2 regions of the Lysinibacillus sp. UGB7 genome follow, and region 1 is predicted to be linked to the other one. Evidence: riboswitches for the same ligand, from Rfam matches in the RefSeq annotation. Region 1 holds a riboswitch; the other holds the start of a gene.
The links. Region 1 has a riboswitch for cyclic di-GMP ahead of ACOMCU_RS06220 (bifunctional folylpolyglutamate synthase/dihydrofolate synthase). Riboswitches for the same ligand answer to the same signal wherever they lie in the genome.

Region 2: linked by a shared signal. The riboswitch ahead of ACOMCU_RS18675 (hypothetical protein) and the one ahead of ACOMCU_RS06220 (bifunctional folylpolyglutamate synthase/dihydrofolate synthase) in region 1 are both predicted to bind cyclic di-GMP.

What each region holds. Positions count from the first base shown of each region.
Region 1 is NZ_JBMGUV010000004.1:188,655-193,696, forward strand. Features, by position in the region: gene ACOMCU_RS06210 (hypothetical protein) at 1-26, opposite strand, end outside; gene ACOMCU_RS06215 (bifunctional folylpolyglutamate synthase/dihydrofolate synthase) at 595-1,851, opposite strand; gene ACOMCU_RS06220 (bifunctional folylpolyglutamate synthase/dihydrofolate synthase) at 1,848-3,140, opposite strand; cyclic di-GMP riboswitch class I at 3,309-3,409, opposite strand; gene ACOMCU_RS06225 (valine--tRNA ligase) at 3,525-5,042, opposite strand, start outside.
Region 2 is NZ_JBMGUV010000022.1:84,332-89,373, forward strand. Features, by position in the region: gene ACOMCU_RS18650 (DUF7660 family protein) at 1-42, shown strand, start outside; gene ACOMCU_RS18655 (hypothetical protein) at 283-696, shown strand; gene ACOMCU_RS18660 (alpha/beta-type small acid-soluble spore protein) at 939-1,142, opposite strand; gene ACOMCU_RS18665 (DUF1456 family protein) at 1,371-1,868, shown strand; gene ACOMCU_RS18670 (hypothetical protein) at 2,170-2,364, shown strand; cyclic di-GMP riboswitch class I at 2,586-2,670, shown strand; gene ACOMCU_RS18675 (hypothetical protein) at 2,978-3,667, shown strand; gene ACOMCU_RS18680 (methyl-accepting chemotaxis protein) at 3,747-5,042, opposite strand, start outside.

The DNA.
Region 1 (5,042 bases):
TTTATTACCTGACTAACAATTTTCATACGTCCTTCACCTCTTCCTTAACGTATCAAAATAAACATAAAAAAAGACAAGACTATTGTCGTCTATGATTTCATATTAGTATATGTTTAAAAATATGTGAAAATGCTAATTTACTGCATTTCAATTAATAGTATTTTTGGAGGTTTCAACATATAAATTGCCTACAATGTTGGCAAAAGTTTTACCACAGCCTATCGTTGTTACGCCATATTTTCATGAAGGCATCCTCTCTTTTGCACTTTTAAAAATAAATTTCAATATGAAGATGTGTGTAATTACCTCCTTGCAAAGACCTTTTAGCCTTCCACAGACATATTATGGAAGGCTAAAAACTATAGAAAGTAAGAATATTCAAGTCCGGAAAAAGCCACTCGCTTTCCAAACTGCCTTAACGCTCGGCTACAAGCTACATCCGCCCGAGTCAAGTAGGAGAATGCCATTTTCTGAACTTAAAAAATGACAAAAGCCTTCCACAGACATATTGTGAAAGGCTCAACATAAAAATTGAGGGTGCATTTAATTGTAAAAGGTGCTGCTTCTCATGATGTGTGGCTACAGAACCACACTTTAGCTGTTTCCAATTAATCTGTTACGTACTTCTGTTAATAAGTACAATGAACCAGATACTACAGTTCTGCAGTTATTTTCCGATTGTGTTTGTAAAAATTGAACATAATCACTTAACACTTCTGTTTGAGAAGCGCTAGAGAGTTCCACCATATCTTTTGCCGACATGGCACGCGGATTGTAGAAATCAACAAAATAAAAGCAATCACTCACTTGTTCTAACTGATTGAGTACCTTTTTTACATCTTTATCTGCAAGAATGCCCATAACGAAAGTAATCATCTCCTCTGGGAATTCCTGCCGAATTGTAGCGACCAATTTTTCCGCACTCGCTGGATTGTGTGCACCGTCTAATATAATATAGGGCATGATTTCTTCAAAGCGCCCTAATATTTTCGCCTTATTAATACCATTTTGAATACCTTGTATACTTATTGGTACATCCAATGCAGTTGCCACTTCAAAAAACGCAGTAATGGCTAGGGCCATATTATTTGCTTGATGCGGCCCTTTCATTTTTCGCAATAGATTGGCTATACGCAAACCGTTTTCATCATTCGTATAACACTCACCATGCTTCGTATGCTCTACATTAAATTGATGACCTAGTTCAAGAACAGTCGCTTGTTTCATACGTGCTTTTTCATAGATAACTGCCTTCGCTTCAAGCGGTAGATCACCGATAATAACAGGCTGGTGCTGCTTAATAATACCTGCTTTATGATGAGCAATACTCTCAATAGTATTACCTAAATAGGTCGTATGCTCTAACGCGATGCTCGGAATAATCGAAACAATTGGCGTCACCACATTCGTACTATCCAATAAACCACCCATCCCTGCTTCGATTATAGCCACATCCACATTACTATTAACAAAATGTAAAAATGCCGCAGCAGTAAGGAGCTCAAAATCTGTTAACTTACCACTCAGTCCCGCTAATTGCATTTGTTGAAACACCCGGTCCATCTCTTCAGCTGAAATAGGTCGATTCGCTACTTGAATTTGGTCATGAACATCTAAAATGCAAGGAGACATAAATTTGCCAACACGTAATCCATGTTCCTTTAAAATTGACTCTATGAATGTAAGTGTTGAGCCTTTGCCGTTCGTGCCAGCTAAATGGACAATTTGCAGATTTTTCTCTGGACTGCCCACAAGCGCCAATGCTTCTTCAATCGCAGCAAGACCTGGTTTGATGACATCATCGCTTTTTACAGCCCACTTTTCTTTATAAATATCAAATTTCGGAATCATCGCTCTTCCTCCTGTAGCCATTGTCGCACTTCAGCTATGAAATAGAGCGAACCTGTAATGACCACAATATCTTGTTCCTTCTTTTTTTGTATAACTGCACGGACCATATCCCGCCAATTTTCACTATATTCCTTATCGGGATGTTGTGACAAAGCAGCTAATTTTACTGCAGGCATAGCATTCGGTAGGTCTATTTGTGTAAATGACATAGCTGTTGCAACTGCATCCATTAAAGCAATACTATGCGCATGATCTTTATCAGATAACGCTGCGTAAATAAACCCATAATGTTGATTGGGATATACAACTTGTAGTGTGTGAATTAGAGCAGCTGTGCCTTCTGAATTATGGGCGCCATCTAGTACTATATTGTCGGTAAATTGTTCAAAGCGGCCTGGCCATTGCGCTTTTTGCAATGCATGAAGTATGGATGTCTGTGATACTTCAAGATGTCCCTTTTCCTGTAATAATAGTATAGCAGTGATTGCCAGGCTTGCATTAGCTACTTGATGTGGTCCAGCCATTTTCAACTGAATATCGTTTATCTCAACATCGGCTTTGCGGTAACTAAAGTGCTGCATAGCAACTTCTTGCTTATTTGCATTTACGATAAAGTCCTTTCCAATAACGTGACATTCAGCATGACGTTCTAGTGCAGCTTGTTTAATAACTGCAAATGCCTCGCCATTTTTTACACCTACTACTACAGGCACGCCTTCTTTTATAATGCCTGCTTTCTCAAAGGCTACTTTCGCAAAAGTATCTCCTAAAAACGCTGTATGCTCCAATGAAATGGTCGTAATGATTGACACTAGTGGCGTAATAACATTCGTTGCATCTAAGCGGCCACCAAGACCCGTTTCAATAAGTGCAAAATCAACGGCTTCCTCCGCAAAATACTGGAACATGATAAGTGTTACGACCTCAAAAAAACTAGGATAGTCCCCATCATAATTCGTCTCAACGATTGCAGCAATGTTGTTCATATACCTTAAAAATTGTGCGTCTGGAATCTGTTTTCCATTAATAGTCATTCGTTCATTGACACACTCTAAATGTGGAGATGTAAAAGTCCCTACAGTGTATCCAGCCTCTATTAATATTTCCCGCATCATAGTTACCGTTGAACCTTTGCCGTTTGAACCTGCGATATGAATCGTTTGTAGCTTTTCCTGTGGATTATCCAAACGTGCTAAAACTTCGCGCATCATAACGAGTGGCGCACGCTTATGGTCTACTGCCTTTAATGTAAAAATAAAATCTGTACAAGCTTTCATCGATGAAAACACAAGAAACACTCCCTCTAACTGCGATATCTCTATTTTAGTACAAAAGGTGCCTGGCACCCACACAATTCGTACACAATTTAAAAACACACAGAAAATCACTACTAAAGTGTGTTTGTGTGTGTTTTACAAGTTACTATGAAAGGCATAGATTTTATAAATATCTCATCAATTGGCAACCAGGCCATCCTAGCATGAAAGATTGTATATCTCTTCGCTTTAGACCCTAGGTTTTGCATTCCACCCTTTTGAATGGTTTGCCTTCACTTATTATACTAATCATTTTAAATCCTACTATTTAATTTACCCAAAATCATTATGTACCTTTTGATTCAAAAAAAGAAAAAACAATGGATGACTTTATTCGTCATCCACTGCCTTATATGATTACATATTTTTTAGTTCTTCTAAGCGTTTTAATACTACAGCATGTTTATCTTCATAGTCTGCTAATTTTTCACGTTCTGCATTGACTAAAACTTCTGGGGCTTTTGAAACAAATTTCTCATTTGACAACTTACCACTAACAAGCTTCACTTCTTTTGCCCATTTTTCTAATTCTTTTTCTAGACGGTTGATTTCTTCTTCTAGGTTAATGAGACCTACAAGTGGAAGGAATAGCTCAGCACCAGTCACGACTGCTGTCATAGCTTGATCAGGAGTCTCTAAGCCTTCACCGATTGTTAACGACTCAGGGTTACAGAATTTTTCAAGATATGCTTTATTTGCTTCAAGAACGGCAACCGTAGCTGCATCCTTTGCAGAAATGAATAATGGTACTTTTTTGCTCATTGGCGTATTTACTTCCGCACGTATATTACGCACTGAACGTATAATATCCATAAGGAGCTTCATATTGTCCGCTTCATCCGCAAAATGAAGATCCGTGCGTACAGTTGGCCATGCAGCCACTGTAATAGACTCACCTTCATGTGGTAAGTGTTGCCAGATCTCTTCCGTGATAAATGGCATAAATGGATGTAATAGACGCATTGTTTGATCTAATACGTAAGCTAAAATAGAACGAGTAGTTTTCTTCGCTGCTTCATCTTCACCATTCATTGGTAATTTCGCCATTTCAATATACCAAGAACAGAAATCATCCCAGATGAAATTGTAAAGCTCGCGGCCTACTTCACCGAATTCATATCGCTCAGCAAGCGATGTCACACGTTCAATTGTCTCATTTAAACGAGTTAAGATCCATTTATCGGCCACTGATTTTTCGCCAGTTAAGTCGATTTCATCATATGTCATGCCGTCCATATTCATTAACGCGAAACGAGAAGCATTCCAAATTTTATTAGCAAAATTCCAAACTGATTCTACTTTTTCTGTTGTATAACGTAAGTCTTGCCCTGGTGATGAACCTGTTGCTAAGAAGTAACGTAACGAATCGGCACCGTATTTTTCAATAACGTCCATTGGATCTACACCGTTACCTAGCGATTTACTCATTTTACGACCTTCTCCATCACGTACTAAACCGTGGATTAATACGTCTTTAAATGGAAGTTGATCAGTAAATTCAATACCTTGGAAGATCATACGAGATACCCAGAAGAAAATAATGTCATAGCCTGTTACAAGCGTACTTGTTGGGTAGTAACGCTTATACTCTTCATTTGCCTCGTCTGGCCAACCCATTGTACAAAATGGCCATAGTGCAGCTGAGAACCATGTATCTAAGACATCTTCATCTTGCGTCCAATGTTCTGCGTCTGCTGGTGCTTCTTTACCCACATAAATTTCACCCGTTTCATTGTGATACCAGGCTGGAATTTGATGGCCCCACCATAATTGGCGTGAAATACACCAGTCACGGATATTTTCCATCCAGCGAGAATATGTGTTTTCAAAGCGAGCTGGAACGAAATTCACTTTGCCTTCTTCGTCTTGTTGTAG
Region 2 (5,042 bases), on a different contig from region 1:
TTTTTATCGATGATGTTATATGTGGGTAAGATTTATGAATAAAAGTCCACTCTAAAAAAGAGTGTGATTATACGAAATTTGTATGTTGAGAGGCTTTAAAATGATGAGTGTGGTGTAAAGAATAGATCAATTTAACGCTAGGACTCGTTCGCCATTTCCGGAACGATTAGAGCATTTGATACTCGGAGGCATTGCACCAATGAAATAGTTGAAGCATATGTAAAAAGATTGGGGCACTTACAGGTGAATTTATTCCTAGCCCACTATTTGGAAGGTGACATTTTGAATTATGAAAGTAAAACTATAAAACTTGCTATGAATGACGGAAAAATATTTGATGGTATTTTGAAACTATATGAGGAATCTCCAGATGATGAAGAAATGGTTTTAATAGAACTATTAATATTAGGTGACACAATAAGTTTCGAACATGAAAACTTTTTCCTAGCACTTCAAAGCCTGCGACAACATCTAGAGAAAAAACATATACAGGTCGTGTGTAATGGGGCTGCGTTAAATGTTTATCCATCTCAAATGCAAGGTACCGGACATTTAGCATATAAATTAAAATTTGGAGAGCCAGCTAGATTAAAAGATATAGTTGACATATTTGAATTTGACAAAGGTTTGAGGTTTGTAAAAATCGAAGAACAGTTCAGCTACTATAATAAGTGGTTAAAAAGTTTAGAAGGCTAGGTTTGTTAGTTAAAAAAGAGTCTTTACTAGTAGTTAATTTTGTTACTTTAGGTTTTTTTGATGTGCTACATTATGGAAATTTATTTTTAAGGAATATGGTTGTTTCTCGAATTTTTCTCCTCACGTAGCATAGAAATCCCCATTAAGTAAGATGCTATCTACAGCGTACTGTAGTTTTTTTAACATTGTCTACTTAAAGGGGATAATATTCGTTTTTTACTTTAAAACATTAATTTTGCTATTTAAAATTTGCCTTTTGATTGTCTTTCAGCCATTTCAACAAGTCGTTTCGTAATTTCCCCACCTACTGAACCGTTTGCGCGAGAAGAAGCTTCTGGCCCAAGCTGTACGCCGAATTCTTGTGCTATTTCATATTTCATTTGATTAACAGCTTCTTGTACACCTGGAACTTGAAGTTTATTTGAGCTTCGATTATTTGTAGCCATATTTCTCACCTCCTTGTGATATTAGAATGGTCGATTGTTTGGTTTTCATACATTTTAAAAAGAGATATATGCGCAAGCTAAACACGAAAGCCAGGTAATATCTAATTGCGTGAATTTAAAATAGTTAGTTAGCTTAAAAATGCAATTACCTCTGTTATAATTAAGCCTAGTATTCATTTCACATAGAGTGAAGTTGCGGTTTCAATGGAAAAATCAGGAGGGTTTTAGATGACGGATAATGATATGTTGATTCGTTTAAGATACGCATTAGATATAAAAAATACAGAGATGGTAGAAATTTTTGAACTAGGCGGTATGAGCTTTACAAAAGAGGATGTATTGAACATGCTGATGAAAGTGAAGGATGAGGAAGAAGCACCCGAAAATTTCATTAAATGTAATAATAAAATGTTCGAAGCATTTTTAAACGGTTTTATAATTTTTAAAAGAGGGCCTCAACAACCAAAACCTGGTCAAGCAGTAAGTCCAGCAGTGCCTGTTAAGACTACAGAAAGTCCTAATAATATGCTATTAAAGAAAGTCAAAATTGCACTAGCACTAACAAGTGAAGATATGCTTGAGATTTTATATGAAGGTGGCGTCACGGTATCTAAAGGTGAACTAGGCGCTATTTTAAGAAATCCAAGTCATCGCAACTACAAAGAGTGTGGCGATCGATTTGTGAGAAACTTCTTAAAAGGCTTAACGATGAAATATAGAGGTTAAAAAAGACGCAGCTAGATGTATCAGCTGAGTTGAGCGGGGAAATTTATTGCAAATTCAATTAAGAAAGGAGCTATCTCACCCATTGAGACAGCTCCTTTTGTGTTGCTATAAATCATATTGTATCACCATAAATATGATAACCATTATTTAGTAAGTGTTATAACAGGCAGTTGTAACAACAAAGAATTTAAAAATTGTTCTTGAGACCGTTGACAAATTGTGACGAAATTGTGTACACTTAAGTTGACACAAAGTTGTCACAAAAGGGGAAAGTAAATGTTCACGAATAGAGGGGTGCTTTATGATCTATTTTGATATTATTCTTATTGCTATTGCATGTGTGAGTACGCCACTTATAGTTGCGGTTATGTTGGATATTTTCTATGCTGAAAAAAAACAGGTTCGTTTTTCATTACGCCGTACTTCGTTATGGTATGTGTCTGTTTTTGCGCTATCTTTCATACCATCCGTATTACTTGTCATGCAAAATGTATAAATTCTTGCTTCATCACTTAGGGGTAAGTGAAAAGCAAAAAATAAATAGAGCAGCTAGAACGAATAATAAATTCGTTCTAGCTGCTTTTATTTTTGTTTCGATACAGATAATAAAATAGTAATGTTTTCACTGTTTGTAAAGTTGGAGTAAACTAGTGATAAAATATGTGTATTTTTATATAGTTATATTTACTGATTTTACCTATTATGTTAATTAAAGTTTGTAATGATAGGCGAATCTACTGAAGAGTAGAGACGCAAAGCTACAGGTCTAAAGCATTAATGCTATGACGGCTGGGTTGCCAAAGATCGCTAATTATAAGAAATTATTGCTAGTGTATATTCTTTTGTAGCCTATTTCTTTTTGAAATGGGTTTTTATTGTGCACAACTAATGGAACACTCCAATTGATGTTGCATGCTATTCGTGCACACGCCAATACTCTTTTTATTTAAGCAACACAAGAACATTGACGTAAGTGATGTTCTTGTGTTGTTTTATTTACTTGCCTTAAATTCCACATGAGTTAAGAATGAAAAGTGTTTCTAGTGAATAAGATTTCTATTAAATAGATGTTTTTTCCTATCTATTATTTTTCTTAAGGTGGGATTTTTGTGAAAACCTTTTTTCTACTGGTATTAGGTATTATCTATTTGATGCTAGCAAATGCAATGGAAGCAGCTATAGTAAGAGGTAGCTATTTCATTATTGGATTGAGCTTATTTACGGTAGGAGCATTTCGTTATGTTAAGGGGAAAGTTAGGTCTTTCAGAAGGAATGCTGAAATGAAAAGAGAAAGTGAAGAGGAATTAATGAATATTCCGCATACCCAATGCACAATATCGAGTGATTGCTTACAGGCGCTCTTATTAAACGAACCAACGAATACACTTTTGCTTGCTCAAAAAGAAGATTGGGAAGCAGAAGTGACGAAGAAAGAAATACAGTTTAATAAAATATACGAAGTTTCTATAGTAGAGGATGACAATATTATAATTGCTAGTACTAGAAATGGATTATTAAGTGGGTCATTAATTGATGGAGAGCAAATTATTTCAGGGGACACAGAAGAGGTAGAGGAAGAATCTGATGATACAGTATCTCAACTAGCTTTAAAAATAGTGGTGGATAATTTATCGACACCCGTTTTAGAATATGTATTTATGACAAATAGCAAACCGATATCAAGAGAAGAGGATGCATATAGTGAAGCATTGGAGTTATGCGAGCAGTGGTATAGAAAGATAAGTATCATTATCAAGCGTTACGAACTTGAAAGAGTACCTATTCGAAATTGGCAATGAAATAATTTGTTTTTGAAGACCATTTCCATGAAAAATAAACAGGCTGTCTCGAAAGACTATTTCGAGACAGCCCTGTTTTTTAAATTTTAAATTTCTGTAGTTGTGTGTTTAGCTCTTCCGCCATATTTGCCAACTGATTTGCACTTTTTGAAATTTCGTCCATGGTTGCTGCTGTTTCCTCAACAGTAGCTGTAGTTTCTTCTACGCCAGCAGCAGATTCCTGTGAAATAGATGCCATTTCATCAATAGCAACATTTATAGATTCGGAACTTTGCATAATTTGATTTAAATTTCCTGAAATGACATGAATATTGTCAATCATATCTTTGACAGCAACAGAAATATGATCGAATGTTTCATTTGTTTGATTTAGTTGTGCTGTTCCTTCTTTTACTTCCTCATAACCTGATTGCAGGGAATTTGTCACATGGCCTGTTTCACTTTGAATACGATTAACAATGGTTGATATGTCCGTCACAGAGAACTGTACTTGTTCTGCAAGCTTGCGTACTTCATCGGCAACAACGGCAAAGCCTTTTCCATGTTCTCCAGCACGTGCTGCCTCGATTGCTGCATTTAACGCAAGTAAATTTGTTTGGTTTGAAATCTCATCAATAACAGAAATAAGTTTTGAAATTTCAGCAGATTGCTCGTTTAAGCCTTCTACTTTTTTCACTGAATCTAATACAATTTCATTAATCGTAGCCATTTGTTGCGTTGAACGTACCATTAAATCTTTTCCTGTAGTAGTTAAGCTTTGTACATGTACTGAATGCTCTTGTAATTCCTTGCCTTCTTGTGTTGTGTCCTGAATGCGGCGTTGGAACGTTGTCATTGTTTCTGCTAAATCGCCGGCGGTTGATGCTTGTGTTTCTGTTCCCGAAGCCAGTTCTTGCATCGTAACGGTAATTTGCTCCGTACCTGTTTGGACCTCATTTGAAGATTGAGCCAGTTCTTCACTACTAGCCGCCACATTCTCTGATACAGAGTGAATAGTGCTTATCGTTGTGTTTAGTTGCTCATTCAATTCATTTGCTGAAAGCATTAATTGGCCAATTTCATCTCGATGAGTGATTGGCAGTGGGGCGTTTCGTAAATTTCCATCAGCTAATTCCCTCATGCGGTTTGAGACAACTTTAATAGGTTTAGAAATGCGGCTTGCTGTACTAATGGCTATTAGGATTCCTACTATTGTCAATAGTGTATTGACAATTACGCCAATTGTTTTATTGTTTGAGCTTGTTGAGACAACCTCATTGCCGATTGCTGTAATATCCTCAGCGCGTTTAGTTGCTAATCCTTCATAGCCTTTTCGTACTTCAGTTACAAGATGATTGATAGCAGTTAAATTATCTAATGCTAATTGTTTATTGCC